3 regions of the Mesorhizobium sp. M1142 genome follow, and region 2 is predicted to be linked to each of the others. Evidence: predicted binding sites of a transcription regulator. Region 2 holds the regulator's gene; each other region holds the start of a gene.
What was found. Region 2 encodes LexA, which represses DNA repair genes until DNA is damaged. Its sites were predicted from a motif close to TGTTCNNNNTGTGTTCNG; they were not measured.
Positions count from the first base shown of each region.

Region 1: NKH42_RS05150 (PA0069 family radical SAM protein) is a predicted target of LexA. The motif match lies at 4,715-4,732, and genes of this name have one in related genera.
Region 3: NKH42_RS21710 (single-stranded DNA-binding protein) is a predicted target of LexA. The motif match lies at 2,363-2,380, and genes of this name have one in related genera.

Region 1 is NZ_JAMYMK010000002.1:238,978-249,417, reverse strand. Features, by position in the region: gene NKH42_RS05185 (tRNA1(Val) (adenine(37)-N6)-methyltransferase) at 1-284, shown strand, start outside; gene NKH42_RS05180 (S49 family peptidase) at 372-1,229, shown strand; gene NKH42_RS05175 (hypothetical protein) at 1,311-1,496, shown strand; gene NKH42_RS05170 (4-(cytidine 5'-diphospho)-2-C-methyl-D-erythritol kinase) at 1,523-2,425, shown strand; gene moaB (molybdenum cofactor biosynthesis protein B) at 2,412-2,954, shown strand; gene NKH42_RS05160 (phytanoyl-CoA dioxygenase family protein) at 2,988-3,962, opposite strand; gene NKH42_RS05155 (glycosyltransferase) at 4,152-4,655, opposite strand; gene NKH42_RS05150 (PA0069 family radical SAM protein) at 4,807-5,961, shown strand; gene rnhB (ribonuclease HII) at 6,130-6,825, shown strand; gene NKH42_RS05140 (F0F1 ATP synthase subunit B) at 7,086-7,577, opposite strand; gene NKH42_RS05135 (F0F1 ATP synthase subunit B) at 7,588-8,169, opposite strand; gene NKH42_RS05130 (F0F1 ATP synthase subunit C) at 8,251-8,475, opposite strand; gene NKH42_RS05125 (F0F1 ATP synthase subunit A) at 8,542-9,300, opposite strand; gene NKH42_RS05120 (AtpZ/AtpI family protein) at 9,371-9,769, opposite strand; gene NKH42_RS05115 (cell wall hydrolase) at 10,025-10,440, opposite strand, start outside.
Region 2 is NZ_JAMYMK010000010.1:177,155-187,594, reverse strand. Features, by position in the region: gene lpxB (lipid-A-disaccharide synthase) at 1-353, shown strand, start outside; gene gltA (citrate synthase) at 445-1,773, opposite strand; gene gltX (glutamate--tRNA ligase) at 1,953-3,374, opposite strand; gene NKH42_RS18485 (ComEC/Rec2 family competence protein) at 3,471-5,936, shown strand; gene lexA (transcriptional repressor LexA) at 5,930-6,664, opposite strand; gene kynU (kynureninase) at 7,113-8,360, shown strand; gene NKH42_RS18470 (hormone-sensitive lipase) at 8,457-9,287, shown strand; gene NKH42_RS18465 (molybdopterin molybdotransferase MoeA) at 9,295-10,440, opposite strand, start outside.
Region 3 is NZ_JAMYMK010000014.1:28,492-38,931, forward strand. Features, by position in the region: gene NKH42_RS21695 (hypothetical protein) at 1-486, shown strand, start outside; gene NKH42_RS21700 (MarC family protein) at 561-1,190, shown strand; gene NKH42_RS21705 (OsmC family protein) at 1,199-1,624, opposite strand; gene NKH42_RS21710 (single-stranded DNA-binding protein) at 1,748-2,260, opposite strand; gene NKH42_RS21715 (cupin domain-containing protein) at 2,535-2,861, shown strand; gene NKH42_RS21720 (ArsR/SmtB family transcription factor) at 2,943-3,257, shown strand; gene NKH42_RS21725 (SRPBCC family protein) at 3,254-3,778, shown strand; gene NKH42_RS21730 (ATP-dependent Clp protease proteolytic subunit) at 3,804-4,409, shown strand; gene NKH42_RS21735 (hypothetical protein) at 4,508-4,804, shown strand; gene uvrA (excinuclease ABC subunit UvrA) at 5,510-8,431, shown strand; gene NKH42_RS21745 (DUF302 domain-containing protein) at 8,431-8,841, shown strand; gene NKH42_RS21750 (GNAT family N-acetyltransferase) at 8,838-9,308, shown strand; gene NKH42_RS21755 (DUF72 domain-containing protein) at 9,337-10,143, shown strand; gene NKH42_RS21760 (hypothetical protein) at 10,187-10,387, opposite strand.

The DNA of each region.
Region 1 (10,440 bases), on a different contig from region 2:
CCGCGGTGGTGAGGCCGGGCGGCGGGCTGGCCGTCATCGCCCGGCCGGAACAGCTCGGCGCCATCCTCGATGCCGTTGCCGGCCGCTTCGGCGACGCCGAGATGCTGGCCGTCCATCCTCGCCCCGAGGCGGCAGCGATCCGCATCGTCGTCCGGGCAGCACTCGGCGCACGCGGCAAGCTGTCGATCCAGCCACCGCTGATGCTGCATGCCTACTCAGGCAATGGCCCTTCGGAGCGGGCAGAGCTGATCAATAACGGGCTGGCGTCGCTGTTCGGAGACTGATCCATTCTGATTGCCGGGGTGACGGCATTGCCGTTGGCCGGCGAATTCCTACATGCCTCAAGCAAATCGACCGGAGACCGCCCCCTCGTGAAACGCCTTTTCAACCGCCTGCTGCCGAAATCCTGGCGCTCCACCGTCGTCACCATTCCGGTCATCCGGCTGCACGGCACGATCATGCCCGGCGGCGGCCAGTTCCGGCCGAGCCTGTCGCTCGCTTCCACCGCCGGTCTTCTCGAAAAGCTGTTTTCCTTCGATGCGCCGGCGGTCGCCATCTCGATCAATTCGCCAGGGGGCTCGCCGGTGCAGTCGCGGCTGATCTTCAGGCGCATCCGCGACCTGGCGAGCGAGAAGAACAAGAAAGTCCTGGTTTTCGTCGAGGACGTGGCGGCATCGGGCGGCTACATGATTGCGGTCGCGGGCGACGAGATCTTTGCCGACCCGTCCTCCATCGTCGGCTCGATCGGTGTGGTGTCGGCCTCGTTCGGCTTTCCGGAGCTGTTGAAGAAGATCGGCGTCGAGCGCCGCGTCCACACCGCCGGCCAGAACAAGGCGGTGCTCGACCCGTTCAAACCGGAAAAGAAGGAGGACGTCGAGCGCCTGAAGGCGCTGCAACTGGAGGTCCACGAGACCTTCATCGACCTCGTCAAGGACAGGCGCGGCAGCAAGCTCAAGGACGATCCCGACCTGTTCACAGGCCTGTTCTGGACGGCCAAGAAGGGGCTTGAACTCGGGCTGGTCGATGCGCTCGGCGACATGCGCAGCGTGCTGAAGAGCCGTTTCGGGCCGAAAACCCAGCTCAAGCTGATCACCGCGCCGCGCGGCCTGTTCGGCCGCTTCGGCCTGTTCGGCTCGAGCTTGTCGGCGCCCGACATCGCTGCCGCCGCGGCAAGCGGCGTCATCGATGCGGCGGAAGAGCGCGCGCTGTGGGCGCGCTTCGGGCTTTGAAAAGCCGGTGAAAGCGTCTAGCATAAATCATCAACCGACCCGACCGGCGGCCTTGCCGGCCTTGCGAGGGAGGAGTTTGACATGCCGCAGATCATTTTCTTCGCCGTCGTCGGCATTGCCGCCTATTTCGGCTACCGCTCCTTCGTCAGGGAAGCCGAGCGGGTGACCGCCAAGGTACGTCGGGCCGAAAAGCAGACGGCCAACGGGACGATGGGAACACTGGTCAAGGATCCGAAGACCGGCGAATACCGTCTGGCCAAGGATTGACCGTCGTCCCCCTCGCGGCCGAGCCAATCAACGCCGAGGCCAGCCTCCGGGCATTGCATGCGCACGCCAAGATAAATCTCGCGCTGCACGTCACCGGCCGGCGCGCCGACGGTTATCACATGATCGAAAGCCTGGCTGTGTTCACGCGCTTCGGCGACCGCATCGAGACAGAACTTGCCGACAGCGATGGGTTTTCCGTGTCCGGCAAATACGCCTCCGCGGTGCCGGTCGACGACAATAATCTGGTGGTGAGAGCGCGCGACGCACTGCGTCGCGAGGCCGGTTCCCAACACGCGCCGGCTGTCGCCATCCGGCTCGAAAAGAACCTGCCGGTCGCGTCCGGTGTCGGAGGCGGATCGAGCGACGCGGCGGCTGTGCTGCGCGCCCTGATCCAGACCTGGGGACTTGATGTTGACGATGCCGAACTGGCGCGGATCGGCCTGTCGCTCGGCGCCGACGTGCCGATGTGCCTCGCTGCTAAGCCACTGATAGCCCGCGGCGTCGGCGACGAGCTGACACTCGTGCCGGATTTCCCGGCGCTGGGTCTGGTGCTCGTCAATCCCGGCACTGCCGTCTCGACGGCCGACGTGTTCGAGGCGCTTGGCCGCCGCGACAATGCGGCGCTGCCGCCGCTGCCGCACAGCCTCGACTTCCACAGCATCCGCAACTGGCTGGAGATCACCCGCAACGATCTCGAACCTGCGGCGCGTGCAATCCAGCCCGCCATCGGCAAGGCGCTTTCCGTGCTTAACAAGGCCGGAGCCGGTTTTGCCAGGATGTCGGGTTCCGGCGCCACCTGCTTCGGGCTGTTCGAGACCGGCAACGTGGCCAAGCGCGCGGCCGTCGATATCCGCGGCCGCCATCCCGACTGGTTTGTCGCGGCGACGCGAAGCGTGAGATCGGAGGCTGATGCCCATGGCCAGGATTGACGTGAGCCGCCCCTTTGTTCCCGTGCGCATCGCGGTACTGACCGTTTCCGATACGCGCAGCCTCGTCGACGACAAATCCGGGCAGACGCTGGCCGACCGTATTGCCGAGGCCGGCCACATCCTCGCCGCCCGCGACATCGTCACCGACGACCGCGACAAGATCCGCGACACGGTCCTAGGTTGGTCAAGGGACGAAGCGATCGATGTCGTCATCACCACCGGCGGCACCGGCTTCACCGGCCGCGACGTGACGCCGGAAGCGCTGGAGCCGATCTTCGAAAAGCGCATGGACGGCTTTTCCGAAGTGTTCCACCGCATATCCTACGACAAGATCGGCACCTCGACGATCCAGAGCCGGGCAACCGGCGGCGTCGTCAACGCCACCTTCGTCTTCGTGCTGCCGGGCTCGCCCGGCGCCTGCAAGGACGCCTGGGACGGCATCTTGAAGCCGCAGCTCGACTACCGGCACATGCCCTGCAACTTCGTCGAGATCATGCCGCGGCTGGACGAGCATTTGCGGCGCGGCTGAGGCGAGCCAAGGTATCAGCCAAGCGACCTCGGTTTAGCGAATGACCGGCTCGCCGTGAAAACGGCGGCGCGAGGGCGGCGACACGCCGAAGCCGACCTCCATCATCAGCCGCGGCGTGCGCGTCGGCACGGTGCCCATATGGAAGCCGAACGGGTCCTCGACAAAGCCGAGGCCGGCCGGCCCGGTCAGCGTGACCGGGCTCTGCTCGCCATAGACGCCCAGCACCTCCTCCGCCGAATGGCCGACAAGCAGCGTCAGCTGATGCTTCAGGATGCGGCGGTTGTGGGAGCCGCGGACATAGACATGCGGCCCGGTGTCGTTGTCGACCGGCACCAGGTAGAAAAAGAACTTCAGCATCCGCCAGTCATCGAGGTCGAAATGGTATTTGCCGAGCGAGGCCATGTTCTTGTCGGCGTCCGAGACGCCACCGGTCGGAAAGCTCCACCAGACGCGGGTGGTGATCAGCTTGGCCTGGCTGCCGAGATAGTGCGCTGCGATATCGAGAAGCAGCGGATCGCGCTGCACGGCGACCGCAGCGTTGCAGTCGAGGACCCGTTCGAAATAGTGACCGCTGAGCAGCGGGCGGCCGAAATGCTTTTCGGCATCGGCGTGTTTTTCGGGCAGGAATTCCAGCCGGCGGTCGAAATTGCCGAAGCATGGCGTGCGCTCGGCGAAGCGGGCAATCTCCTCATGGATGGCGGCCGGCAGCATCAGGCCCGAATAGAGCCCCTCCGTCCGCAGCGCGCCGACGACGGCATCGCGATCGACGCCGGCGAACATCGTTTCACCGACATTGCGCGCCGGCGGAACGGGCTTTGCACCGCGCCAGTGCAGGCGCCGCGCCGGCATGGTGCGGGCCAGCATGAACATCGGCAGCCATGCCGGATTCTCGCGAAGGTCGGAAAGATAGGTCGGGATGCGGGCGGCGATGCGGCGCAGCGTACCGCCGTTGCGTGCGATCGCCTCGAGGCTTGCAGCGCCGGACTTGTCGGGGCTTGAAAGGGTCATCGGGGTCCTCAAATGTCGATGGAACAGCATCGACGATAGTCGTCGCCGCCGCTCCGGCACACCCCAAACCCATTCGCCCGTTTCGCAGGGAATGGTAACCCCCGGCCAGATTTTGTGCAATGCACAATAAGCGACGACCCGCCAGAAAATTTGCTTGGGCGGCATTCCCTAGGCCGGGATGGTAAGCCGTCACTTCCGCGGCGCCACCCAGATCTCGGCGTGGAGCCTCCTGGTCGCCAGGCCGCGGGCGATCGCTTCGGCGCTGCGGGCGCTCTTTGATAGCGCGGCGGCCTGACGCTTGCTGATCACCAAGCCTTCGGCGAGAGCGCGATTTCCGGCAAAGACGCGTGACAGGAAGGGCGCGCGGCTGCCGCGTGCCCGCGAAAATCGCGCCGCCATGGTTTGCCTGGCGGTATGGGCGACGACCTCGTCGATCCAGCCCTCCCCCAGCCGCGCGCCCGGTTCCAGCAAGAGCAGCCAGTCGCCCTTGGCCTGCCTGATGCCCGCAGCGATGCCGCCGCTGACATAGTGGCAGCCGGCATGTTCGGCGACGCGGTGCGTCTGATCGGTCGAGCCGGTGTCGCAGACGAGAACGTCGCGCACCACGCCCTCGACCGCGCCGCCGATCAGCGAGGCGAGCGTGCGGGCAAGGCCCTCCTCGTCATTCAGGGTTTCGATCAGGACGCTGAGCATGTTTAGCCGAATAGCGGAAAGCGGTGGGCAGCGCCAGTTTTTGCGGCGCGCCGCGAGAAAGTTCTTGCTTTGTTCTCATCGATGCGATAGGAATACATTCATGAGCAGAGCGATTCGACAGCGGGCGGATAGTCCCTGGGAAAGGGCCAAAATGGAACAGATCGTGCGTGCCGACATTGCCGCCTTCGGCGCTGGCAGGGCCGAGATGGCGAATGCGATGATCGAGCAGAGCGGCATGCGCGTCCGTCCGGACCGCAATCGCGGCAGGTCGGCGGGCATCAATCCGTCCGGCCGTTTCGAGCCGGTCAGCCGGCATGTGTTCGATGACGGCTGGAATTCGCTGGAGGAGCTGCCGCCCTTCAGGACCGAGGTACAGGTCGAGAAGCCGCGCACCATCATCACCCGCAACGAATCGCCCGATATCTCCTTCGACCGCTCGATCAATCCCTATCGCGGCTGCGAACATGGCTGCGTCTATTGTTTCGCGCGGCCGACGCACAGCTTCATGGGCTTGTCGCCGGGGCTGGATTTCGAATCGAAGCTGTTTGCCAAGCCGGATGCGGCGCGGTTGCTCGACAAGGAATTGTCCAGGGACAATTACCAGCCGCGCACCATCGCCATAGGCACCAACACCGATCCCTATCAGCCGATAGAGAAGCAATACCGGATCATGCGCGAGATCCTCGAAGTTCTGGAGGCGCGCGGCCATCCGGTCGGCATCGTCACCAAATCGGCACTGGTGATCCGCGATATCGACATTCTGTCGCGCATGGCCGAGCGAGGGTTGGCCAAGGTGGCGCTGTCGGTGACGACATTGGACAGGATGCTGGCCAGAACGATGGAGCCGCGCGCGTCGACGCCGACCAAGCGGCTGGAGGCGGTCAGACAGCTTTCGGACGCCGGCATTCCGGCCTCGGTGATGGTCGCGCCGATCATCCCCGGACTGACCGACCCGGAAATGGAGCGCATCCTCGATTCGGCGCAGGCAGCGGGCGCGCGTGAAGCCGGCTATGTGCTGCTGCGCCTGCCGCTGGAGGTCGCGCCGATCTTCAAGGACTGGCTGCTGCGCCACTATCCCGACCGCTATCGCCACGTCATGTCGCTGATCCGTTCGATGCGCGACGGCAAGGACTACGATTCGGAATGGGGCAAGCGCATGAAAGGCTCCGGCCCCTATGCCTGGCAGATCGGCCGGCGTTTCGAGATCGCCGCCAAACGGCTCGGCCTCAATGCCGAACGGCGCTCGCTCAGGACCGACCAGTTCGTCCCCGCTGCCAAGGCAACCGAGCAGCTGATGCTGCTGTGACAAAGCGTCTCGCGCCAGCCGCTTTGAAGCGGCCGCAGAAGGCGAAAAATCCCGTCCGGCCTGTCCTGTCCCCGGGCTTGCAGACGGTAGCCCCCTCCTGGTCCGGTGCCCCGCCCGACCCGGAGGGGACTTGCGGAGAATCGGAGCCGATGCGAACCTCGCCGCACCATGGCTCGCCCGCGTTCCGATTCTCCGCTTCTCTTCGAAATCGTCGAGAAACCCGACTTCTCGTTCGAAACGAGAGCGATGGCCGAAGGCCTTTGGCCGGTGGCAGGGATGGACGAGGCCGGCCGCGGCCCACTCGCCGGGCCGGTGGTGGCGGCAGCGGTGGTGCTCGATCCCGCCAACATCCCCGACGGCCTCGATGATTCCAAGCGGCTGACGCATTTGCAGCGTGAGGCGCTGTTCATGAAAATCCTCGGCTCCTCACTCGCCGTGTCGATGGCCTCGGTCAGCGCCGAAGGCATCGATGCCTCCAACATTCTCAGGGCCAGCCTGGAGGCGATGCGCCGTGCAGTGGCCGGCCTGTCAATCCGGCCGAAGCTGGCACTGGCCGACGGCCGCGACGTGCCGCCCGGCCTGCCCTGCGAGGGCAAAGCGCTGATCAAGGGCGACCAGCGCTCGCAGTCGATCGCCGCAGCCTCGATCGTCGCCAAGGTGTTGCGCGACCGAATGATGTGCGGCTGCGGCAGCCATCATGCGCGTTACGGCTTCGAACTGCATATGGGCTACGCCACTGTGCGCCATCGCACGGCAATCGATCTGCACGGGCCGGTGGCGCGGCTGCACCGCGCCTCCTTCGCGCCGTTCCGGTTCGGCGGCACCGAGGTGCTGGAGGAAGAGGGTTTTTCGGGTTTGGATTGAGATTGGCGAAAGCGGCTGAGCGCGCAATCTCCCCCCTTGAGGGGGAGATGGCCGGCAGGCCAGAGGGGGTCGCCTTCGTGTGAAGCGTCAACGTTCTCTTTCGTCCCAGTGGCGTCGCGCCAGGACGTACCGCCCCCCTCTGTCGCCTTTGGCGACATCTCCCCCCTCAAGGGGGGAGATTATGCGCTCTGCCGCTTTCGCCAACAAAAAAGCCGCCAGGTTTCCCCGGCGGCTTCCGATGAATTTCTCGACGAAGTCGCTTAATTCAGTTTCGACTTCAAATCCTGCAGGGAGGCGTTGAACAGGTCGGCGCCGGCCTTGGCGTCGATCTTGCCGGCCAGCAGCGCGCGCGCGGCTTCGACCGCAATGTCGACAGCGCTGGCACGCACTTCGCCGATCGCTTCGCGCTCGGCCTGGCCGATCTTCTGCTCGGCCAAGGCGGTGCGCCGGGCGACATAGTCCTCGGTCTTCTGGTGCGCCTCGGCGGCAAGCATGTCGGCTTCACGCTTGGCGGCGGCAACGATGGCCGCCGCCTCCTGCTCGGCTTCCTTGCGCTTGCGCTGGTATTGGCCAAGCAGTTGCTGTGCCTCTTCGCGCAACCGGCGCGCCTCCTCGAGCTCGGAGCTGATCTTGTCGGCCCGCGCATCGAGCGCCTTGGCGATCATGCCCGGCACCTTGATGTAGATGGCGATGCCGAGGAAGATTACGAGGGCAACCGTTGCCCAAAGCGTCGCGAGAGATGTGGCGTCCATGATGCGCTCCTCACCCGGCCACGGATTTGACCGCGGCCGCGATTTCGGCCTTGCTGGCCTTGCCGCCGACAAGCGCCTCGACGATGGCCGAAGCGGTGTCCTCGGCGATCGTGCCGACTTCCTTCATGGCATTGGCCTTGATGGAAGAAATACGCGCCTCGGCCTCGCCAAGCTTCTGGTCAAGCGCTGCCTCGATCGTCTTGCGGGCAGCTTCGGCTTCCGCCTTGGCCGCATCGTTGGCCTGCTGACCGATCGCATTGGCCTTGCCCTTGGCTTCCGCCAATTCCTGCTCATAGGCGGCAACGGCGGCATCGGCCTCGCTTTTCAACCGGGCAGCATGATCGAGATCCTGCGTGATGCGGTCGTTGCGAACGTCGATGATGCCGCCGACGCGCGGCATCACTACCCGTTTCAAGAAGAGGTAGAACAGCCCGAAAGTGATTGCCAGCCACACCAGCTGTGACGGGTACGTTGCCGGATTGAATGGCGGGAACGTGCCGTGCGCCTCGGCAGGCACGCCGGTGGCGGCGTGCGCGTCGGCTTCCGTTGCGGCGGGCGCGGACTCTTGCGCAAAGGCAGATGTCACGAACATGGACTATCCCCGAAATTCAGTCCCGCCGCAGGATCGCGGCCGGCCTGTTCAATTCTTCCCAATGTTCAGCCGAACAAATATTCAGCCGAACAGGGCGAGAAGCGCGATGAGAAGCGAGAAAATACCCAGCGCTTCGGTCACGGCGAAGCCGAAAATCAGACGGCCGAACTGGCCGTCGGCGGCCGACGGGTTGCGCAGCGCGCCCGCCAGATAGCTGCCGAAGATGTTGCCGAGGCCAACGCCCGCGCCGCCCATGCCGAGGCATGCGATGCCGGCGCCGATGTACTTTGCTGCTTCTGCGTCCATTTGTTCAACTCCTTTGGATCTAAAATTCCGTTGCAAATTCGATCCGGCGGCAATGCCGGAACCTAGTTAGTGCCCGGGATGCAGGGCGTCGTTGAGATACATGCAGGTCAGCACGGCAAAGACGTAGGCCTGCAGGAACGCGACCAGCAACTCAAGCGCCGTCAGCGCCACGGCCATCGCCAGCGGCAGAACCGAACCCGCCACGCCGACCGCGCCGAGCGCGCTCAGGCTGACGACAAAGCCCGAGAACACTTTCAGCGTAATGTGACCGGCGAGCATGTTGGCGAACAGACGAACCGACAGGCTGACCGGACGTGAGACGAAGGAAATCACCTCGATAAGCACCACCAGCGGCAGCAGGTAGACCGGCACGCCATGCGGGACGAACAGCTTCAGGAAGCCAACGCCGTGCTTGGTGAAGCCGTAGACGACAACCGTTCCGATCACCAGCGCGGCGAGGCCGAAAGTGACGATGATGTGGCTGGTGACGGTGAAGAAATACGGGAACAGGCCAAGCAGGTTGGCGACAAGCACGAACATGAACAGCGAGAACACGAAGGGGAAGAACTTCATGCCCTGCGTGCCCGCGGCGTCCCTCAGCATATTGCCGACAAATTCATAGGCCATTTCCGAGACCGACTGAAGGCGGCCCGGAACCAGGCTGCGGCTCGATGTGCTGAGATAGAGAAACGCCGCCGCGACGGCAACCGTCGCAAGCATGAACAGAGCCGAATTGGTGAAAGACAGGTCATAGCCGCCGATGTGAATCGGAATGATCGGATGGATCTGGAACTGGTGGATCGGATCGACCTTGTCAGCAGCCACTTTAAATCCCCATCAAAGCCGCAGACGGCTTCAGCATTCTGTTCAATGCGCCGGCATGCGGCGCCTCAATTCATTCTTTCGGATCGCGCGGTTTGTCGCCCGTTCCGAATTCCGACACAAGCCCGGCTGAACGCAGGACATTGAGCACGCCGGCGCCAAAACCCAGCAGCAGCCCGACTATCAGACCCCATGGCGATATCCCCGCCACGCGATCGATAAACCAGCCGAGAGCCGCACCGACCACTATCCCGGCGATGAACTCGCTGGACAGCTTGAGCGCCTGGCCGTACCCGGCCACACTGCCCGTTTTCGCGTCGTCTTTCCCCTCGAGCCGATCCGGCCGCCTTGTCGCAAGCGATGCTTCAAGGTCGCGCCGGCGGCGCTCAAGATCGTCGTCGCGGATGTCGGCTTCATGCTGCTTGCCGCGGCCGGTTTTGCCGGTTCCGTCTGGCCCATTCTTGTCGGCCACGCAACCCCCCTGCCCGGTCAGACCGTTACCGTCCGTCCGCTTCTTAAAGTCGCCGGCAACATAGTTAGAGGGTCCGCGCCCGTCAAGCCACGGGCGGACCTTCGAGCTCAAGTATTTTTTCGTTATGAATCAGCTACTTGCCTGGGTGCGACATCGTGCCCGACGCGGTCTCCGGCGGGCTGCGGCCGAATCCCCACGGCGATGCGTCTTCCATCGGCCGCTCTCGCGGGAAAGATGCAAGGGCCGCCAGAGCGCTTAGCTCCAGCCGCCGCCATAGGTGCGGTAGAAGATGTGCAGGCCGATCCTGGTCATTTTCTGCATCGTCCGCGCCCAGCCCGGATGGACGTAGTTGGCGTAATAATGGGTCGACGAGCCGACTTCCGGAATGAAGATCTTGCCGGCTGTGACGGCCATGGCGACATCCTGAGCGGTCTTGTAGGCAGCGGGGTTGTCGATCCGCTTCTTCCTGCCGTCGCAGGCGAAGGAAAACTGACAGCGGTTGAACCAGTTGTCGTTCTGGTAGACAACGCCGCAGATCGAGTTCGGATAGGCCGGGTTTCGGACACGGTTGAGGATGACCTGGGCGACGGCGGCCTGGCCGCGCACGGACTCGCCGCGCGCCTCGAAATAGATGCCGTTGGCGAGACAGGCCTGCTCCGGTTTGGAAAAGA
Region 2 (10,440 bases):
ATGCGGCGCTGATCGCGTCGGGGACGGTATCGCTGGAACTTGCACTGGCAGGTGTGCCGATGATCTCCTGCTACCGGCTCGATCCGGTCATGCGCATGGCGCAGCCGCTGATCAAAGTATGGAGCGCAGCCTTGCCCAATCTCATTGCCGACCGGCCGATTGTGCCGGAACACTACAATCAATATGTGCGGCCGCATTATCTGGCGCGGCAACTGGAAGCGCTGTTCTCCGATACCGCCTACCGCACCTGGCAGAAGCACGGTTTTGCCGACATTGCCGGGCGTATGGCAACCGCCACGCCGTCAGGCGAGATTGCTGCGGGGGTGGTGACGGGGATGGTGAGGAAGTGGTGAATGGTGAATAGCGAGTAGGAAATGGTGCTGGCGGTAACGGCCAAGCTGCTTCAGCTACTACTCGCTACTCGCTACTCGCTACTCGCTACCTTCACCGCTTCGCGATCGGCACGTAATCCCGTTCCGGCGCGCCGGTATAGAGCTGGCGCGGGCGACCGATCTTCTGGTGCGGATCCTCGATCATCTCCTTCCACTGCGCGATCCAGCCGACGGTGCGGGCGACCGCGAACAGTACGGTGAACATGGTGGTGGGGAAGCCCAGCGCCTTAAGGGTGATGCCGGAATAAAAATCGACGTTGGGGTAGAGCTTCTTCTCGATGAAATAGGAATCGGTCAGTGCGATCTTTTCCAGCTCCATGGCGATGTCGAGCAGCGGATCGTCCTTGATGCCGAGCTCGCCCAGGACTTCGTGCGCGGTTTTCTGCATAATCTTGGCGCGCGGATCGTAGTTCTTGTAAACGCGGTGGCCAAAGCCCATCAATCGGAACGGATCGTTCTTATCCTTGGCGCGCGCAATGAATTCCGGGATGTGATCGACATGGCCGATCTCGCCCAGCATGTTCAGGGCTGCCTCGTTGGCGCCGCCATGTGCAGGACCCCACAGGCAGGCGATGCCGGCAGCGATACAGGCAAAGGGATTGGCGCCCGACGAGCCGGCCAGGCGGACGGTCGAAGTCGAGGCGTTCTGTTCGTGATCGGCGTGCAGGATGAAGATGCGCTCCATCGCGCGCGCCAGCACCGGATTGATCTTGTATTCCTCGCAAGGCACGGCGAAGCACATATGCAGGAAGTTGGCTGCGAAATTCAGCTCGTTCTTCGGATAAATGAACGGCTGGCCGATGTGGTATTTGTACGCCATCGCCGCGATTGTCGGCATCTTGGCGATCAGCCGCATTGAGGCGACCATGCGTTGATACGGATCCGAGATGTCGGTGGAATCGTGATAGAAGGCCGACAGTGCGCCGACCACGCCGCACATCACCGCCATCGGATGCGCATCACGGCGGAAGCCGGTGAAAAAGCGCGACATCTGCTCATGCACCATGGTGTGGCGCGTCACCCGGTAGTCGAAATCGTCCTTCTGGGCCTTGGTCGGTAATTCACCATAGAGCAAGAGATAGCAGACTTCGAGGAAGTCGCCGTGCTCGGCCAATTGGTCGATCGGGTAGCCGCGGTGCAAAAGAATGCCGGCATCGCCATCGATGAAGGTGATTTCCGATTCGCAGCTCGCCGTCGACGTAAAGCCGGGGTCGTAGGTAAAGACGCCGGCGGTGTTGTAGAGCGAACCGATGTCGATGACGTCAGGTCCTACCGAACCACTTCGGATCTTGAATTCATGGGTTTTGCCGCCGAGCTCCAGCTTTGCCGTCGATGCCTGGGTTTTGCCGCCAAATTCCATTTTCGTCGCAGGTTCGGTCATAGCAAACTCCTTTTTGTTTCCTCAGGCCGGCAAAGGCAAAATATCTGAACCCAACACGTCAAAAGCATCGGAATACGCACATTTGCGCCCGCAATTGAATCTGCGAGCCAGATTAGGCCAAGACCCAATGTTGCACTGCGAAACACACCTTTCAATGCCAATCTTCTTGGGCCAGTTCGCTAATCGATTTGATCAGCGATCCGCGCCAGGCTTTCCTCGCGGCCCAGCACGGCAAGCACATCAAAGACACCTGGCGAGGTACTTTTGCCGGTGAGCGCGGCGCGCAAAGGTTGGGCCACGGCGCCGAGTTTATGGCCGCCGGCCTGCGCGTAGTCGCGGATCGCGGCTTCCGCCGAGGCGGCAGACCAGTCCGAAACCGTGGCCAGTGCCGCATGAGCGCCCTGCAGGATCGCGCGCGCCTCACCGTTGAGCAGCGCCGCCGCTTTCTCGTCGACCGGCAGCGGCCGCTCGACGAACAGGAATGCAGCCCCTTCAACAAGTTCGACCAGCGTCTTGGCGCGCTCCTTCAGGCCGGGCAAAGCGGCAAGCAGTTGCGCCTTGCGTCTGTCGTCGAGGCGGGCGGCGATTGCCGGGCCGCCTTCGAGATAGGGCAGAGTGGCGATGAAGATGTCGAGCAGCGCCGCGTCGTTCATCCGGCGCATATGCACGCCGTTGAGCGCCTCGAGTTTGGCGAAGTCGAAACGGGCGGCGCCCTTGTTGACATCGCCAATGTCGAACCATGCGATCATGTCGGCGATCGACATGATCTCATCGTCGCCGTGGCTCCAGCCAAGCCTCGCCAGATAGTTGAGCAGCGCCTCCGGCAGGTAGCCCATGGCGCGATAGGCCTCGACGCCAAGTGCACCGTGCCGCTTCGACAGCTTGGCGCCGTCGGCACCGTGGATCAGCGGGATATGCGACATCGACGGCACCTCCCAGCCCATGGCCTGGTAGATTACGGTCTGGCGTGCGGCGTTGGTCAAATGATCGTCGCCGCGGATGATGTGGGTGATGCCCATGTCGTGATCGTCGACGACGACGGCATGCATGTAGGTCGGATTGCCGTCCGAGCGCAGAATAATGAAATCGTCGAGATCCTTGTTGGGAAAACGCACGTCGCCCTGGACGCGGTCATGCACCACCGTCTCGCCGTCTGTCGGCGCCTTGATGCGGATCGCCCCCTTGGCGCCGGGCGGCGCCTCCGACGGGTCGCGGTCGCGCCAGCGTCCGTCATAGCGGGGAGGCAGCCCCTTGGCCCGTGCGCTCTCGCGCATTGCTTCCAGCTCGGCAGGCGTCGCATAACAATAATAGGCCTTGCCCATGCGAACGAGCTCCTCGGCCACCTCGCGATGGCGCGGCGCACGCTCGAACTGCGACACCGGCTCGCCGTCCCATGTCAGGCCAAGCCAGGAAAGCCCGTCGAGAATGGCCGCGGTTGCCGCCTCGGTGGAGCGCTCGCGGTCGGTGTCTTCGATGCGCAGCAGCATCGTGCCGCCTGTGTGCTTGGCATACAGCCAGTTGAACAGCGCCGTGCGCGCGCCGCCAATATGCAGATAACCGGTGGGCGAGGGGGCAAAACGGGTGACGACCTTATCGGGCATGGAACTCTCAGGCGGGCCAAGGAAGTGGGTTTGCGGACTTTCGCGCGTTGCGCGTTCATGTAGCATAGGAGGTCGAGGGCGCAAGGGGCAGACCCGATGGCTGTGCGAGGCCGTGGTGCGGGCGAGGGCGAGGACGCTGGTAGCGGCGTCAGCGAACGCTTGCTGTTTGCCGCTCCCCCGCCTGCCCTGCCGGTATCGGCATTGCTGCCCGCTCCGCGCTTCGATGCTCCGTCGCTGCCGGCCAGCGACCCAGCAACGGTTCTCGTGCCCGCGGGCGAGCCCATCGTGCGCCTACGCCGTCGTTTCCGCCTCCCGTCACCGTCCTGTATCCGCAACAGCGTAACCTCGGCAGCCGGCCTGGAACTCGACCGTGGCGTCGCCTTCCTGCTGGTGCCGGTGTTCCTCGCATGCGGGGTGGTCGTATATTTCGCGCTGTCGGTGGAGCCAGCCTTTCCGCAGCCGATCGCAATCGTGCTCCTCGCGGCCCTTTGTACGGTCGTCTCGCGTTCATGGCCCAGGACGCGCCTGTGTTTCATGGTGGCGCTGCTCTGCGCGCTTGGCGTGCTTGCCGCCAAGTTCGAGACCTGGCGTGTCGGGACGCATGTGCTCGGTTCTGAAATCTCGACGCGGCTGACGGGTCGCGTCGTATCGTACGAACCCATGGCTAGCGGCCGCATCAGGCTGACGATCGATGTGATCTCAACCGCCAGGCCGACGCTGCGCTACATGCCGGAACGGGTCCGCATTTCGGCGATGAAGATACCGGCTGAGCTGGCCGCTGGTTCCGAGATCGCCGGCTATGTGCGGTTGCTGCCGCCGACCGGCCCGGTGCGGCCCGACAGCTATGATTTCTCCTTCGACAGCTATTTCGCCGGTATCGGCGGCAGCGGCTTCTTTCTCGGCAATCCGAAGGTCGTGGCTTCGGGCAGCATGCCGCTTGCCGCGCGGCTTTCTTCCGCGATCGAAGACGCGCGCGAATCCATCGCCGACCATATCCGCAGCCGCATCGGCGGCGCCGAGGGCGAGATTGCTGCTGCGCTGATCGTTGGCGTGCGCGCCGGCATTCCCGAGGAGATCAACGAAGCGATGCGGCGTACAGGCATCTACCACATCATCTCCATCTCGGGGCTGCATATGGCGTTGGTCGCCGGCACCATCATGGCGCTGCTGCGCGGCGCCTTTGCGCTGTTTCCCGACTTCTCATCGCGACGGCCGGTCAAGAAATATGCCGCAGCCGCCGCGCTTTTTTCGATCGCGGCGTACCTCGTCTTTTCCGGCGTTGTGGTGGCGGCCGAACGCAGCTTCATCATGCTGGCGGTGATGCTCATCGCCGTGCTGTTCGACCGGGCCGCGCTCACCATGCGCAATCTGGCGATCTCGGCCATCGCGGTCATTCTGGTGTCGCCGCACGAGGTGGTCGGTCCGAGCTTCCAGATGTCCTTCGCCGCGACGGCGGCCCTTGTCGGCGCCTATGCCGGCTGGTCCGATTACCGCACCGGCAGGGCCACCACGCCGCCGCCCCGGCGATCGCCGCTACGCTTGGCCACGCGAAAGGTCCTGCTGGGCATGGGCGGCCTGGCGATGACCTCGATCATTGCAGGGAGCGCCACGGCGCTTTTCGCCATATGGCATTTCCAGCGCGTAGCGCCGCTCAGCCTGTTCGCCAATCTGGCCATCATGCCTATCGTCTCACTGGTCGTCATGCCCTTCGCCGTGCTCAGCGCGCTGGCGATGCCGTTCGGCGCGGATGGGCCTTTCCTTTACGTGATGGGCAAAGGGCTGACGGCGATGATCGCCCTGTCCGGTTGGATCTCCGAGCGCTCGCCGATCGATGCGGTGGGTCTGATTTCGCTGAGATCTGTCCTTCTGGTGACGATCGCCCTCGTCGTTGCCAGCATGGCGACGACCTGGTTGCGGCTCGCGGCAATTCCTTTTGCGCTCGCCGGCTTGCTAACGACAACGCAGACGCGCGTACCCGACGTATTGATCTCGGAGGACGCACGGCTGGTCGCGCTGCCGATCGGCAGCGGTGAGCTCGCCGTCAACCGGGCACGCCCGAATGAGTTCACGATCGACAACTGGAAACGCGCGCTCACATCAGAGGCTATCGTCGCGCCGGAAACACCTGGAAAGAACGATCCGCAATTCGACATTGCCGATCCGGCCGACCTACCGCCGGGCATGCCGTTCATTTGCACGGACGGTCTCTGCCTCGCCAGGCATCCATCCGGCGCGATCATTGCGCAAGCCAAGGACCGCGATACCGCACGGCCAGCCTGCGCCTTCGCCAGCTTGATCGTCATCGACGACGCCACCGCCCATAATCCCTGCTACTACGACCGGCTGGTCCTCGTCGTCACCAAACGGCAACTGGCGCGCGCGGGAAGTGCGGCCGTCTATTTCGATCCACAAGCGGCAACACGCGCCGAAATCCGCTTCGCCGTCGAAAAATCATACCGGCCCTGGCACGTGCAGCGGAAATTTTCACGCGCGGCGCGCGGCCTGCCGCCATACCGCAGAGCCGACAATCCAAAAGCCGGCACCAAGGGCGCAACTCAGTAGCGGCGGATCAGCCCAACGAGCTTGCCCTGCACCTTGACCCTGTCTGGTCCAAAGATGCGCGTCTCGTAGGCCGGATTGGCGGCCTCCAGGGCGATCGAGGCGCCCTTGCGGCGGAACCGCTTCAGCGTCGCTTCCTCCTCGTCGACCAAGGCCACCACGATCTCACCGGGGCTCGCCGTATCGGCGTTGCGGATGATCACCGTGTCGCCGTCGAAAATGCCAGCCTCGATCATCGAATCGCCTTTGACCTCGAGCGCATAATGCTCGCCGCCCATGATCATATCCGGCGGCACCGAAATCGAATGCGTCTGGTGCTGGATAGCATCGATCGGCACACCAGCGGCGATGCGGCCCATTACCGGGATCGAAACGGCGGCGACGACATCGTCGTCATTGCCGGCTGCAGGGACGCGCGACGATGTGGGCTTGCCCTGCCGAGGGGCACCTTGCCCAAGACTGCCCTGGATGACACTCGGCGAGAACTTGCGTGCCGCATTGAGGCCGGGGGCGATCGAGTCAGGCAGGCGTAGTACCTCCAGCGCACGGGCCCGGTTGGGCAAACGGCGAATGAAGCCGCGCTCCTCCAGCGCCGTAATCAGTCGGTGGATTCCGGATTTGGAAGCCAGGTCGAGCGCTTCCTTCATCTCGTCGAAGGAAGGTGGGATACCGCTTTCCTTCAACCTTTCGTGGATGAACATAAGCAGTTCGTGTTGTTTGCGTGTCAGCATAGCGACCCCCAACAGAATCAGAAAACAAACCCAGAACAGACACTATCTGTTCCAGTTGTGTTCCGCAACTGTTTAAAGTTTAATGAATGCGTTAAGGCTCGGGAAACAAACGACGTCCCCTACCGGCGTACCGTATTTTCACCGCCGCGAGCCTCATCCCCTTGATTCTGCTTTCGTTTGCGCCGTTCTGGCCTCCTTGAAGGCGGCACTGGCATCGGCCGTCGGTCGGCAAAGGGCACGGAATTGAACCCGTATCGACTGTGCGGTTTGGTCAATGCACCGTGAACGAAACGAACTCAAAACGCCAACCTCGGGCTAACTCCAGGTTTCCACCGCCTGGTCAGGCTGCTTCTCGCCGGTGGAGCCTTGCTACGCGCTACCCGGTAATGGAAGAACAGTTGATGCGTGTCCGGCGTTGCGTTGGATTTTTTGAGGGAGCAGGCAAATCATGACGGGAATTCCCGATCTCGTGGCCGTAAAGGCGATGGATGCCGCGGATCCGCTGGGCGCGATGCGCGACCGCTTTGTCTTGCCGCAAGGAGTGATCTATCTCGACGGCAATTCGCTAGGAGCTGCTTCACGTGCCGCTTTCGATGAATTGTACAAGGCCGCGACCGAAGAATGGTCGCATGATCTCATCCGCGCATGGAACACGGCCGGCTGGTTCAACATGCCGCTTGAACTTGGCGACCAGCTAGGGCGCCTGATCGGTGCCGCGGTCGGCCAGACGGTGGTCTGCGATACGACGTCGGTCAACATCTACAAGCTGCTGCACGCCGCCATGGCCATGCGACCGGAGCGGCAGGTCATCGTCGCCGAGGGCGATAGTTTTCCGACAGACCTCTACATGGCTGAGGGTGTGGTTTCGACGCGAAAAGATGCGCTGCTGCGCCTCTCGGGGGTCGACGCGCCGACCATCGAAGAGCTGATCGACGAACGCACCGCGGTGGTGCTGGTCAACCACGTCAACTACAAGTCGGGCGAACTGCGCGACATGCCGACGCTGACGCGCAGGGCTCAGGAAGCCGGGGCGATGATCGTCTGGGATCTCTGCCACACCGCCGGCGCGATGCCAGTCGAGCTCGACAAGGCAAACGCCGATTTTGCCGTTGGCTGCACCTACAAATATCTGAATGGCGGCCCGGGCGCGCCTGCCTTCATCTATGTGGCTGAGCGGCATCTTTCCGACATCCAGCAGCCGCTCACCGGCTGGTGGGGCCATGCACGGCCCTTCGCCTTCGAGCCAGGCTATGCGGCCGGCACCGGCATCCGCCGGTTTCTGTGCGGCACCCAGCCGGTCCTGTCGATGCGCACGCTGAAGGGCGCGCTCGACATCTGGAACGATGTCGACATGACGGCGGTGCGCAAGAAGAGCATCGCGCTGGCGGATCTGTTCATCGAGCTTGTCGAGGCAAAGTGCGGCACTTACGGGCTCACGCTCGAAAGCACGCGCGATGGGGAAAAACGCGGCAGCCAGATTTCATTCATGCATGAGCATGGCTACCAGGTCATGCGCGCGCTGATCGAACGTGGCGTGATCGGCGATTTTCGCGCGCCATCGACCATGCGCTTCGGCTTCACCCCGCTCTATGTCGGCTATGCCGATGTCTGGCAGGCCGTCAAAGTGCTTGAGGATATCCTGCGCACCGGTGCGTGGAAGGATGCGCGCTTCGCCATCAAAGCAGCTGTCACTTGAGATTGATGCGAGAGCTGGAATCGTGAGGCTGGCGACGACGTGCCGCGCGATGCTCACGGCTAGGTTGCAAGGCCATATTGCCAGGGAGGGCGCAGGGTGTTCGAACGTCACATTGCCGATTGGGACAACGCCTATGCCAACGGCGCCAACATAGCCGGCAGCGATCGCTGGCCGGCGGCCTGGATCGAGCCCGCGCGGGTTTTCCGCGACGTGCTTTCGACCGAGGGCAGGGCGCGGCTCGACATGGCCTATGGCGACAACCCACGCAACCGGCTCGATCTTTTCCTGCCGGCCATCAAGCCCAAGGGACTCGTGGTGTTCGTTCATGGCGGCTACTGGATGGAATTCGACAAGAATTTCTGGTCGCATCTTGCCGCTGGCCCTGTTGATCGCGGCTATGCGGTGGCGATGCCGTCCTACACGCTCTGTCCGCAGATACGCATTGGCGGAATCGTCAAGGAAGTCGGCGCGGCGATCGGCAAGGCGGCGGCGATGGTCCCAGGGCCGCTGATGCTGACCGGGCACTCGGCCGGCGGCCATCTTGTTAGCCGGATGGTTACGGCGACGACGCCGCTGGCGCCCGAAGTCGTCCGGCGCGTTCGTCACGTGGTGTCGATCTCGGGGGTGCATGATTTGCGCCCGATCATGCGCACCGGCATGAACAAGACGATCGCGATCGATGAGGCCGAGGCGCAGGCCGAAAGCCCGGTGCTGCTGCGCCCGATGGACAAGGCCCGCCTGACCTGCTGGGCCGGCGGCGGCGAGCGCGCCGAATTCCTGCGTCAGAGCGCGTTGCTGGCCAACATCTGGATCGGCCTGGGTACCGCGACCAGCTCGGTCGTCGAGCCTGACCGGCATCATTTCAACATCATCGACGGTTTGGCCGATCCAGACCATCCGCTGACCCGGACCTTGATCTCGGAGTGAGGCAGGTTCAGCGTAGCATCAGCACGTCGCAGGGGGAGCCCGCCGCCGCGGCAGGCGCGAACGGCGCGCGAACGATCAGCCCGTTGGCATCGGCCAGCATTTTCAGCATCGAGGAGTCCTGGATGCCGAACGGCGTCGCCACGAGCGTACCGGCGTCATCTATGACAACAGCCCGCACATAATCTTGCCTGAGATCGTTGGCCGGCATGGCGGCACCGAGCCGTGCCCGACGTATATCCTGCTGAAAGGCGCGGCCGCCGAGCCGCGCCAGCAGCGGCTTCAGGAAGAGCTGAGTGCAGACCAGGCTTGCCACCGGATTGCCGGGCAGGCCGATGCAGCGAATGTCTCCCAGCCGCCCGAACATCAGTGGCTTGCCCGGCCGCATGGCGATCTTCCAGAAATCGAGCGTCATGCCTTGCCCGGTCAGCACGTCATGCACGAAGTCGTGGTCACCGACCGAGGCACCGCCCAGCGTGACGATGACGTTCGCGCCAGCCTTCACGGCCTTTTCAACCAGCGCAGCGATCGCCTCCCTGCGGTCCGGCGCGATGCCAAGGTCGAGCGCCCGCGCACCGACCGACTGTGCGGCGGCAGCGACACCATAGGCGTTGGAGCAGATGATCTGGTCGGGGCCAAGATCGCTGCCCGGCGGCAGCAATTCGTCGCCGGTGGCGATGATGGCGACCAGCGGCCGTTTGACCACGCGCACCTCGGGGTGATTGGCCGATGCCGCCAGCGACAAGGCCGCCGGGTCGAGCAGGCGGCCTTTGGGCAGCAGGACATCGCCCTTGGCGAAATCGAGCCCGAGGCGGCGGATGTTGCGCCCCTGCACCGTCGGTTCCGTCACTTCGACGCTGCCGCCACCGAGATCGCGGACGTTCTCCTGGATGACGATAGTGTCGGCGCCTTCGGGAAGCGGCGCGCCGGTAAAGATGCGCACGGCCTGCCGCTGCTGCACCGTTCCGGCAAAGCCGCGTCCGGCCGGCGCCATGCCGACCACCGAAAGCTTTGCCGGTACGGACGCGATATCGGCCGCCCGCACGGCATAGCCGTCCATGGCGGAGGCGTTGAACGGCGGCTGGGTGCGGAGCGCCACAACCGGCTCCGCCAGCACGCGGTCGGCGGCATCCAGCAGTGCGACGCGTTCGCCCGG
Region 3 (10,440 bases), on a different contig from region 2:
CCGGCCCTTGCCGAGAAACTGAACCTTTACGGCCGCTTCGTCGGCGCCTGGACGTTCGACGCCACGCGCCATCTCGAAGACGGTCAGGTGCTGACCGGGCGCGGCGAGGTGCATTTCGGCTGGGTCCTTGAAGGCCGCGCGATCCAGGACGTATGGATCCTGCCAGCTCGTGACGCTGGTTCCTCCCCTTCGCTCGGCAAATGGACCTTCTATGGCACGACGTTGCGCGTCTATGACCCAGGCGTCGACGCCTGGCACATCTTCTGGAGCGACCCGCGCAACCGGTATTACAGCCGCCAGTTGGGCCGCGTCGAAGGCGACACGATCGTCCAATTAGGCGCAGACGGCACCGGCCCTTCGGTACGCTGGAGCTTTTCCCGGATCACCGGAGATTCCTTCCGCTGGCTGGGCGAGCGTTCGTTTGACGACGGCGCCACCTGGCGTCTCGAAGTCGAGTTTCTGGCGCGCCGCACCGCCAGCCCCTGATCCGCACGGTTTCCACTGGCTTCGCTTTGCTCTACCAATCCCGTTAACCGGCATTGCCGGCGGGGAGGGTCAGCATGCCGAGCTTCGACAGCCTGTTCAACGCCTTCGTCACCATACTGGTGACGATCGATCCGCCCGGCCTGGCGCCGCTCTTCCTTGCCGTGACCCGCGGCATGAACCGCGAGGAGCGCAACCAGGTCTCCGTGCGCGCCTCGATCATCGCTTTCCTGGTGATGGCATTGTTCGCAATCGCCGGCGCGTCGATCCTGTCGGTCTTCGGCATCACCCTGCCGGCCTTCCGCGTCGCCGGCGGCTTTCTGCTGTTCTTCATCGCCTTCGAAATGGTGTTCGAGCGCCGGCAGGACCGTAAGGAGAAGATCGGCGACGTCGCCATCACCAGGGACATGATCCACAACATCGCCGCCTTTCCGCTGGCGATCCCGCTGATTGCGGGTCCCGGCGCGATTTCGGCGACCGTCCTGCTCTCAAGCTCGTTTCAGGGTTTTGGCGCGCAGACAGCCCTTGTCGGCATCATCGCCATCTGCCTCGTCATCACCTACCTGGTGTTCGTGCTGTCAGAGCGCATCGATCGTATCCTCGGCCAAACCGGCCGTTCGATCCTGACACGGCTGCTCGGCGTCATCCTGGCGGCGCTCGCCATACAGTTCGTCGCCGACGGCATCAAGGCGCTGATGGCGACCTAGGAACTGCCCTACTTCGCTGTCGTTTCAATGACTTCGAAGTCATGGGTAATCTCGGCAGTCTTGGCCATCATTGCCGAGGCCGAGCAGTATTTCTCGATCGAAAGCCCGATCGCCCGCTTCACCTTGTCGTGTGACAGCGCCCGGCCCTTGACGACAAAATGCATGTGAATGCGGGTGAACACCCTGGGATCGGCTTCTGCACGGTCGGCATCGAGTTCGACCACGCAATCTTCGACCGCCTCGCGCCCCTTTTCGAGGATATGGACCACGTCATAGGCCGAGCAGCCTCCGGTGCCGATCAGCACCAGTTCCATTGGGCTCGGCCCCGGCGTCTTGCCCTCCAGCCCGAACGCCGTGCCTAGCACCAGCTTGTGCCCACTGGCGGACTCGCCAACAAAAGTGCGCTCCTCCACCCATTTGACCCTTGCTTTCACTTGATACGTCCTTTCACCGCTCAAACGCACAACGTCCCGAAAATCCAAGACAGATTTTCGGGACGCCATTTCGTGGCCAAGGTGCTGGCGCTTGTCGCCGCAAGGGCAGTCCGCCCCGAGAAATCAGAACGGGATTTCGTCGTCCAGCTCGCGCGATGAACCACCGCCGCCGCCCTTGTTGGCGCCACCCCGATTGAAACTTTCGCCCGGGCCGGACTGGCCGAAATCGGAACCGCGGCTCGCACCGCCACCGGCATAGTTGCCGACCTGGCCGCCGCCCTCGCCCCGTGCGTCGAGCATCTGCAGCTCGCCGCGGAATTTCTGCAACACGATTTCAGTCGTATAGCGGTCATTGCCGGTCTGGTCCTGCCATTTGCGCGTCTGCAGCTGGCCCTCGACATAGACCTTCATGCCTTTCTTCAGATACTGCTCGGCCACCTTGGCGATCTGGTCGTTGAAAATCACGACATTGTGCCACTCGGTCTTTTCCTTGCGCTCTCCAGATGTCTTGTCGCGCCAGCTTTCCGACGTCGCGATGCGGATATTGACGACCGGGTCACCCGAATTCAGGCGGCGGATTTCAGGGTCCGCCCCGAGGTTGCCCACCAGAATGACCTTGTTGACGCTACCCGCCATGACACTTCTCCGCGCTCATCCGAAACCAAATTCCTTGTCGCTCCACCTTACAGGCTATGGACAATCCCTGCCTGCCGTGGCTGCCTTTTCCCACAAGGTTTTTGTTCTCTTTTCGTTCTAGTTTAAAGGTCCTGCACTGTCAATAGATGTCAGTAACAAGTAGGGTCTTGGCGCCGAATTTTCCACGAACCCTGAGATCGAGGCGAACTCAATGAAGATGGTCGAGCATGACGATCAGCCGCAAGAAGAATGGCGGACGGGAGTAAAGACCCGCATGCATGTCTCGGCCTGCAACGGCGCAACTCAACTTTGCATATTTGAACAATGGGTCGAACCCGCGGTTGGCGCCCCGACACATTGGCACCCGGTCGAGGAAGTGCTTACCGTCATCGCTGGCAGGGCCGAGATGTGGATCGATGACGAGCATCTCGTCTTGACTGCCGGACAGTCGCTTGTTGTTGCCGCGCACAGGCAACATGGCTTCCGAAACGTCGGCTCCGAACTGCTTCATATCCATGCCGTGCTCGCGTCACCAGTTTTTGAGGCAACGTTTAACGGATCGCCAGACATGGTGAGACGCTGGCTTCCGACGCGTTTGTAAAATCTCGCCCGTCGCAAAAAACACTGCCTGTCTTAAAAACGCGACTTGCCAAACCGATAAGTATCGACTTATGCTTCTGGAATGATCGAAGCAGAGATTTTTCGGGCACTGGCCGATCCAACGCGTCGCGCCGTCTATGAGCGGCTCGCCGACGGCGAGATGACGGTATCGGAACTCCGCAATGGCATGCCGGTTTCGCAGCCGGCAGTATCGCAGCATCTCGCGGTGCTGCGAGGTGCCGGCCTCGTGGTCGAACGCCGGGCCGGCCGCAATGCCTATTATCGCGCCGATCCGAACGGGCTTGCGCCGCTGCTCGGCTGGATCGAACGCTACCGCGCGTTCTGGCCAGAGCGCATCGAAAGGCTCAAGACGGTTTTGAAGGACATGGACCAATGACCAGCCGAGGCAAAGAACGCGCGGAAATGGCGGCAGACAAGATCGAGTTCGAGTGCGAGCTGCCCGAGCCGCCGGAAAAAGTGTGGCGGGCGCTGACAGTGCCGGACCTGCTCGCGGCCTGGATGATGCCAAACGACATTGAACCAAAGGTCGGCAACCGCTTTGCCTTTAAAGCGCCGGATGCGCCGATCGAGTGCGAAATCCTCGACGCGGATCCCGGACGGCTGCTGCGCTATTCCTGGCGGGAGCGGCCGGCGCCCGGCGATACGCGGGTGCCGCCCGGCAGCCCGGTGGAAAGCCCAATGAACGATAGGCCAGTGGATAGCATCGTCACCTTTACGCTCGACCGCACCGTTTCCGGCGGCACGCATCTGCGCATCGTCCATGATGGTTTTGCTCGGGCAGCAGTGCCGGAGATCGCCATGGCAGGCGCCGGTTGCCGACTTTCGTTTGAAGCGCGTACTCCCAAGTACAAGCAGATCGCCGCAAACACCGCGCGCCTCTTTATGCGCGCGGCCTGAACGACGACAGTCAAAGGAGATAACGATGAGCGGCCTTGCCAATTTGGTGCCGATGGTGATCGAGCAGTCGAGTCGCGGCGAACGTGCCTTCGATATATTTTCGCGGCTGCTGCGCGAGCGCATCGTCTTCATCAACGGGCCGATCGACGACGGCACCTCGGCGCTGGTCTGCGCCCAGCTTCTGTCGCTGGAATCCGACAATCCCGACAAGGAGGTCTCGCTCTACATCAACTCGCCGGGTGGCGTGGTGACCAGCGGTTTCGCCATCTACGATACGATGCAGTATATCAGCTGCCCGGTCTCCACCGTTTGTATGGGCTTCGCCGCCTCGATGGCCTCGTTTCTCCTGATGGCGGGCACGCCAGGGCGGCGTATCGCGCTACCCAACACCAGCATCGTGCTGCATCAGCCTCTCGGCGGTTTCCAAGGCCAAGCCTCCGATATCCAGCGCCATGCCGAGGGCATCCTTCGCACCAAGCGGCGCATGACCGATCTTTACGCCCATCATTGCGGCCGCACCTACGAAGAAGTGGAACGCACGCTCGACCGCGACTTTTTCATGACCGCCCAGGAGGCCAAGGATTGGGGACTCGTCGACCATGTTTTCGACACCCGCAAGCAGGCCGCATGAACGAGCAGGGCCGGCGGACGCAACCGACGCGATTGAGCGCCCGCAATTTCAGCGCCATCGGTCTGGTCTTGCCGCCATCACGGCACTATAGTCCGGCGATGACCGCCAGCCGTTCATCCAGCCTGTTGTGCCTTGCTATCGCTACTGTGGCCGGCACGAACATGCTGGTGGACATGGCATTTGCCCAAGATAATTCGACGTCTTCGCAAAAGGGCGCCCTGCCCGGCGTGACCAGCGACTATCGCATCGCCGAGCCAGGGCCGCAGCCTGAGCCCGACGACGCGGTTCCAAGCAGCGGCAACGGCACGTTCAAGATCGGCGATACCGACGTTCGGATTTCCGGCAGCATAACCATCGATGTCGCTACCGGCGGAATCAGGCCCCCCAGCCGGTAAGTTCGCCTGGCATGCACCACAAATGTGCCCTTCAAACGAACAGCCCCGTCATTGCTTGTGCAATTGACGGGGCTTCTTGGATCTAAAATCCAAATTGCCGGGAGTGTACTGCCGGCTTTTTATTTCGGATGCTTCGCGGCGTTCAGCCGACGATCCGACTAGCAGTCTCTGATTGTTGTGGGGATCGGCAGGTCAACGTTGGCAGGTAGCGCAAAACGCTTGGCCTAGCCACTTATACCTGCCGCGGCTCCAGCGACACGTGGAGCCTCAAGGAACTGTCCGGTGGAGTCATGCCTCTGCTCTCCTTCTGTTCGTTGCGACTGTCGTCGAAGCGCTCATCGCATAACCCGCGGCGTCTCGCAGGCTAGCCCCAGGCCGCGAGGCCATCGAAAGACGGCCGGCTTCGTTGACGTTTGGAGTCTGCCCCCGTGACAGATGGACGTCAACCTTGAATGGCCGATTACCGAAAAATGTGATCGCGAGACGCTTTGTGAACCCCGGGTGAACCCAGCCGCACGGGCAGCTTTTGTCAGGAGCGTGTTCGGCCTTTGTTCTTTCCGCTTGCCCGTTCGCGCGAAAGGCGGTTAAACGCTTTGGTCGAGAGTTGTGGCGTCTCTCGAAAAGGCGGCGAAATTACCTACATAGGGGATGGTCGGGAAAACCCGCCCATCCCACGAATTCCAGATTCTGAGGCGGCGACCGGCGATGGCCGACCATAAATATCTCTCCATTCGCGGGGCACGCGAACACAATCTGAAGAATGTCGATCTCGACCTGCCGCGTGACAGCCTGATCGTCATGACCGGGCTGTCGGGGTCAGGCAAGTCGTCGCTTGCCTTCGACACGATCTATGCCGAGGGCCAGCGCCGCTATGTCGAGAGCCTTTCGGCCTATGCACGACAATTCCTCGAAATGATGCAGAAGCCGGACGTCGACCAGATCGACGGCCTGTCGCCAGCCATCTCCATCGAGCAGAAGACCACCTCGAAGAACCCACGTTCGACTGTCGGCACCGTCACCGAGATCTACGATTATATGCGGCTTTTGTTCGCCCGCGTCGGTGTACCTTATTCGCCGGCCACCGGCCTGCCGATCGAGAGCCAGACGGTCTCGCAGATGGTCGACCGGGTGCTTGCAGTCGAGGAAGGCACCCGGCTGTTCATCCTGGCGCCGATGGTGCGCGGCCGCAAAGGCGAGTACCGCAAGGAACTGCTGGAGCTGCAGAAGAAGGGTTTTCAGCGCGTCAAGGTCGATGGCGTCTTCTACGAGATCGCCGACGTGCCCGCGCTGGACAAGAAGTACAAGCATGACATCGACGTTGTCGTCGACCGCATCGTCGTGCGCGGCGATCTGGCGACGCGGCTCGCCGATTCCATCGAGACCGCGCTGAAGCTTGCAGACGGACTGGCGGTAGCGGAATTTGCCGACAGGCCGCTCGACGCCAGCCAGACCGGCGAGGATTCGGTCAACAAATCGAAGAACGAGACGCATGAACGCATGCTGTTCTCGGAAAAGTTCGCCTGCCCGGTGTCCGGCTTTACCATTCCCGAGATCGAGCCCAGGCTGTTCTCCTTCAACAATCCGTTCGGCGCGTGCCCGACCTGCGATGGGCTCGGCAGCCAACGCGCCATCGATGCCAGCCTGGTCGTGCCCGACGAGAATGTCTCGCTGCGCGCCGGCGCCGTCAGCCCTTGGGCGAAATCGACGTCGCCCTATTATGCGCAAACGCTGGAAGCGCTGGGCGTTGCCTACGGCTTCAAGCTCGGCGACAAGTTCAAGGATCTGAGCGAAGAGGCAAAGCAAGCCATCCTGCACGGCACCGGCGAGCGCGAAATCACCTTCCACTACGATGACGGCCTGCGCTCCTACAAGACGACCAAGACCTTCGAGGGCGTCATCCCCAACCTCGAGCGCCGCTGGAAGGAAACCGAATCCGCCTGGATGCGCGAGGAGATCGAGCGCTTCATGTCGGCCACGCCCTGCCCGGCCTGCCGCGGCTATCGGCTGAAGCCCGAGGCGCTCGCGGTCAAGATCGCCGGCAAGCACATTGGCGAGGTCACCGAGCTGTCGATCCGCAAGGCCGACCAGTGGTTCACCGATCTGCCCGCTTCGCTCAACGACAAGCAGAACGAGATTGCGGTGCGCGTGCTCAAGGAAATCCGCGAGCGGCTGCGCTTCCTCAACGATGTCGGGCTCGATTATCTGACGCTGTCGCGCAACTCCGGCACGCTGTCAGGCGGCGAGAGCCAGCGCATCCGTCTTGCCTCGCAGATCGGCTCCGGCCTGACCGGCGTACTTTACGTGCTGGACGAGCCGTCGATCGGTCTGCACCAGCGCGACAATGCCCGCCTGCTCGATACGCTGAAGCATCTGCGCGACATCGGCAACACAGTGATCGTCGTCGAGCATGACGAGGACGCCATCCTGCACGCCGACTATGTCGTCGATATCGGCCCGGCCGCCGGCATTCATGGCGGCCACATCATCGCCCAGGGCACGCCGCAGCAGATCATGGCGACGCCCGCTTCGATCACCGGCAAATATCTGTCGGGCGAGCTCGAAGTGGCGACACCGGCAGTGCGGCGCGAGGCCAAGAAGAGCCGCCGGCTGAAGGTCGTCGGCGCGCGCGGCAACAATCTGAAGAACGTCACCGCTGAAATCCCGCTCGGCACTTTTACCGCCGTCACCGGCGTGTCCGGCGGCGGCAAGTCGACCTTCCTGATCGAGACCCTGTTCAAGGCGGCGTCGCGCCGCATCATGGGCTCGCGCGAGCATCCGGCCGAGCACGACCGCATCGAGGGGCTCGAATTCCTCGACAAGGTCATCGACATCGACCAGTCGCCGATCGGGCGCACCCCGCGCTCCAACCCCGCCACCTATACCGGCGCCTTCACGCCGATCCGCGACTGGTTCGCCGGCTTGCCGGAGTCGAAGGCGCGCGGCTACCAGCCGGGCCGCTTCTCGTTCAACGTCAAGGGCGGCCGCTGCGAGGCCTGCCAGGGCGACGGCGTCATCAAAATCGAGATGCACTTCCTGCCCGACGTCTACGTCACCTGCGACATCTGCCACGGCAAGCGTTACAACCGCGAGACACTGGACGTCCTGTTCAAGGGCAAGTCGATCGCCGACGTTCTCGACATGACGGTCGAGGAAGGCGTCGATTTCTTCGCCGCCGTGCCCGGCGTGCGCGACAAGCTGGAGACACTCAAACGGGTCGGCCTCGGCTACATCCATGTTGGCCAGCAGGCAACGACCTTGTCGGGCGGCGAGGCGCAGCGCATCAAGCTTGCCAAGGAACTGTCGCGCAAGGCGACCGGCAAGACGCTCTACATTCTCGATGAGCCAACCACCGGCCTGCATTTCCACGACGTCGCCAAGTTGCTTGAAGTGCTGCACGAGCTGGTCGACCAGGGCAACACGGTCGTCGTCATCGAGCACAATCTAGAGGTGATCAAGACCGCTGACTGGGTTCTCGATCTTGGCCCCGAAGGTGGTGACGGCGGCGGCGAGCTGGTGGCGTCCGGCACGCCGGAGGACATCGTCCGCGAAAAACGCAGCTATACCGGGCAGTTCCTGAGGGAATTGCTGGAGCGGCGCCCCGGAGGCAAGCGCGAAGCGGCGGAGTGATGGCAAAGAACGGTCTCATCACGGTCCAAAGCCGCTTCGGCGTGACCGAAACCATCGATCGCCTGGTCGAAACTGTCGAACGTGCAGGATTGCTGGTCTTCGCCCGCATTGATCACGCCGCTGGTGCGCGCAGCGTCGAAACATCACTGCGTCCAACCCAGCTCCTGATTTTCGGCAATCCGAAAGGCGGTACGCCACTGATGCAGGACCGGCAGCTTGCCGGCATCGATTTGCCGGTCAAGGCACTGGCTTGGGAGGACGGGCAAGGCAAGGTCTGGCTCTCCTACAATGACGCGCACTGGCTCGCTGAGCGCCACGGCTTGGGCGACGCCAGTCGCAATGCCGTCGCTGCGATCGCCGACGGCATGGACAAGGTGATTGCGGCCGCTGCCGGCGCGGGCCAGTTTTGATGACGAGAGCCGCTCGGGCCGATGATCTCTCCACGGTGATTTCGCTCACCACCGACGCCTACGCGCCCTACACTGCCCTGTTCGGAGCGCCGCCGATCCCCGTCACACAGGACTATGCGCCGCGCATCCAACGCGGCGAGGTCTGGCTTTTGGAGCAGAATGGACAGCCGGCCGGCTTGATCGTTCTCGAACGAAATGCGGACCATACAATGATCTTCAGCGTTGCCGTTGCGCCAGCCTTTCAGGGCAAGGGTTTCGGCATCGGGCTGCTCGACTGGGCCGAGCAACAGACGCGCTTGTGGAGCTTGCCTGAGATCCGACTCTACACCAATGCCAGAATGGAACGGAACGTTTCGTTGTATAAGGCCTACGGCTTTCGCGAAACGGGTCGCCGGCCCAATCCATATCGGCCAGGATGGACGGTCGTCGACATGGCGAAAGCCGTCGAGACGACCGCCATCGCGTGATCCTTTTCTGCAAACCGGGAGGACGACCATGACTCAATCAGGAACAATCCGCGCCGGCATGGGCGGCTGGACCTTCGAGCCGTGGGACACGTCCTTCTACCCGGACAAATTGTCGAAGGCCAAGCAACTGCATTATGCCAGCCGGCAGGTGCCCACCATCGAGGTCAACGGCACCTATTATTCGAGCTTCAAGGAGCCGACCTTCGTCAAATGGGCCAACGAGGTGCCGGATGGTTTCGTCTATTCGCTGAAGGGCAACCGCTTTGTCACCAACCGCCGCGTGCTCGGCGAGGCCGGGGAATCGATCATGCGCTTCCTCGGGTCGGGCGTCGCCGCACTTGGCGACAAGCTCGGGCCGATCCTGTGGCAGTTCGCGCCGACCAAGAAATTCGACCCGGACGATTTCGAGGCCTTCCTCAAGCTGTTGCCGGAAAAGCAGGACGGCGTTGCGCTGCGCCACGCGGTCGAGGTGCGCAACGACAGCTTCGTCGTGCCGGAGTTCGCCGCCTTGGCGCGAAAGCACAAGGCCGCCATCGTCTATGCCGACCACGCCAAATATCCTGGGATTGGCGACGTTACCGGCGATTTCATCTATGCGCGGCTGCAGACCGGCAGCGACGACAATCCCGATTGCTACACGCCAAAGGCGCTCGACGAATGGGCGGCGCGCGCAAACACCTGGGCGGAAGGCAAGGTGCCGGTCGACCTGTCGCGTGCCGATCCTTCAACCGACGCGCCGGTCAAGCCACGCGATGTGTTCGTCTACTTCATCACAGAGGGCAAGGTCCGCGCTCCATTCGGCGCCATCGCCCTGATGAAGCGGGTCGCAGGCTGACGCCGCTGTCGGTGGTCCGCCTGGCTTGGTCCTAAACTACCGGCTATGCGGCGCGTTCGTCCGGACGCCGATCAACCCTGACGATCTCATTGAAAGCATCGAGATCGACATAGAAGACCTTGGTGATCTCCGCGATGAGTTCGTCGTGGTCATACCCCTGCGATTTCAGAATGTTGATGGCTGTCAGGATGTCGACGCGCTCCGTGAGCCGTCGTTTCTGATAGTCCTCGACATAGCACTCCATTGACTGGCCCTGGCTCCCAAGCACCCGAAATGTTGGACGACAACAGATCGCTC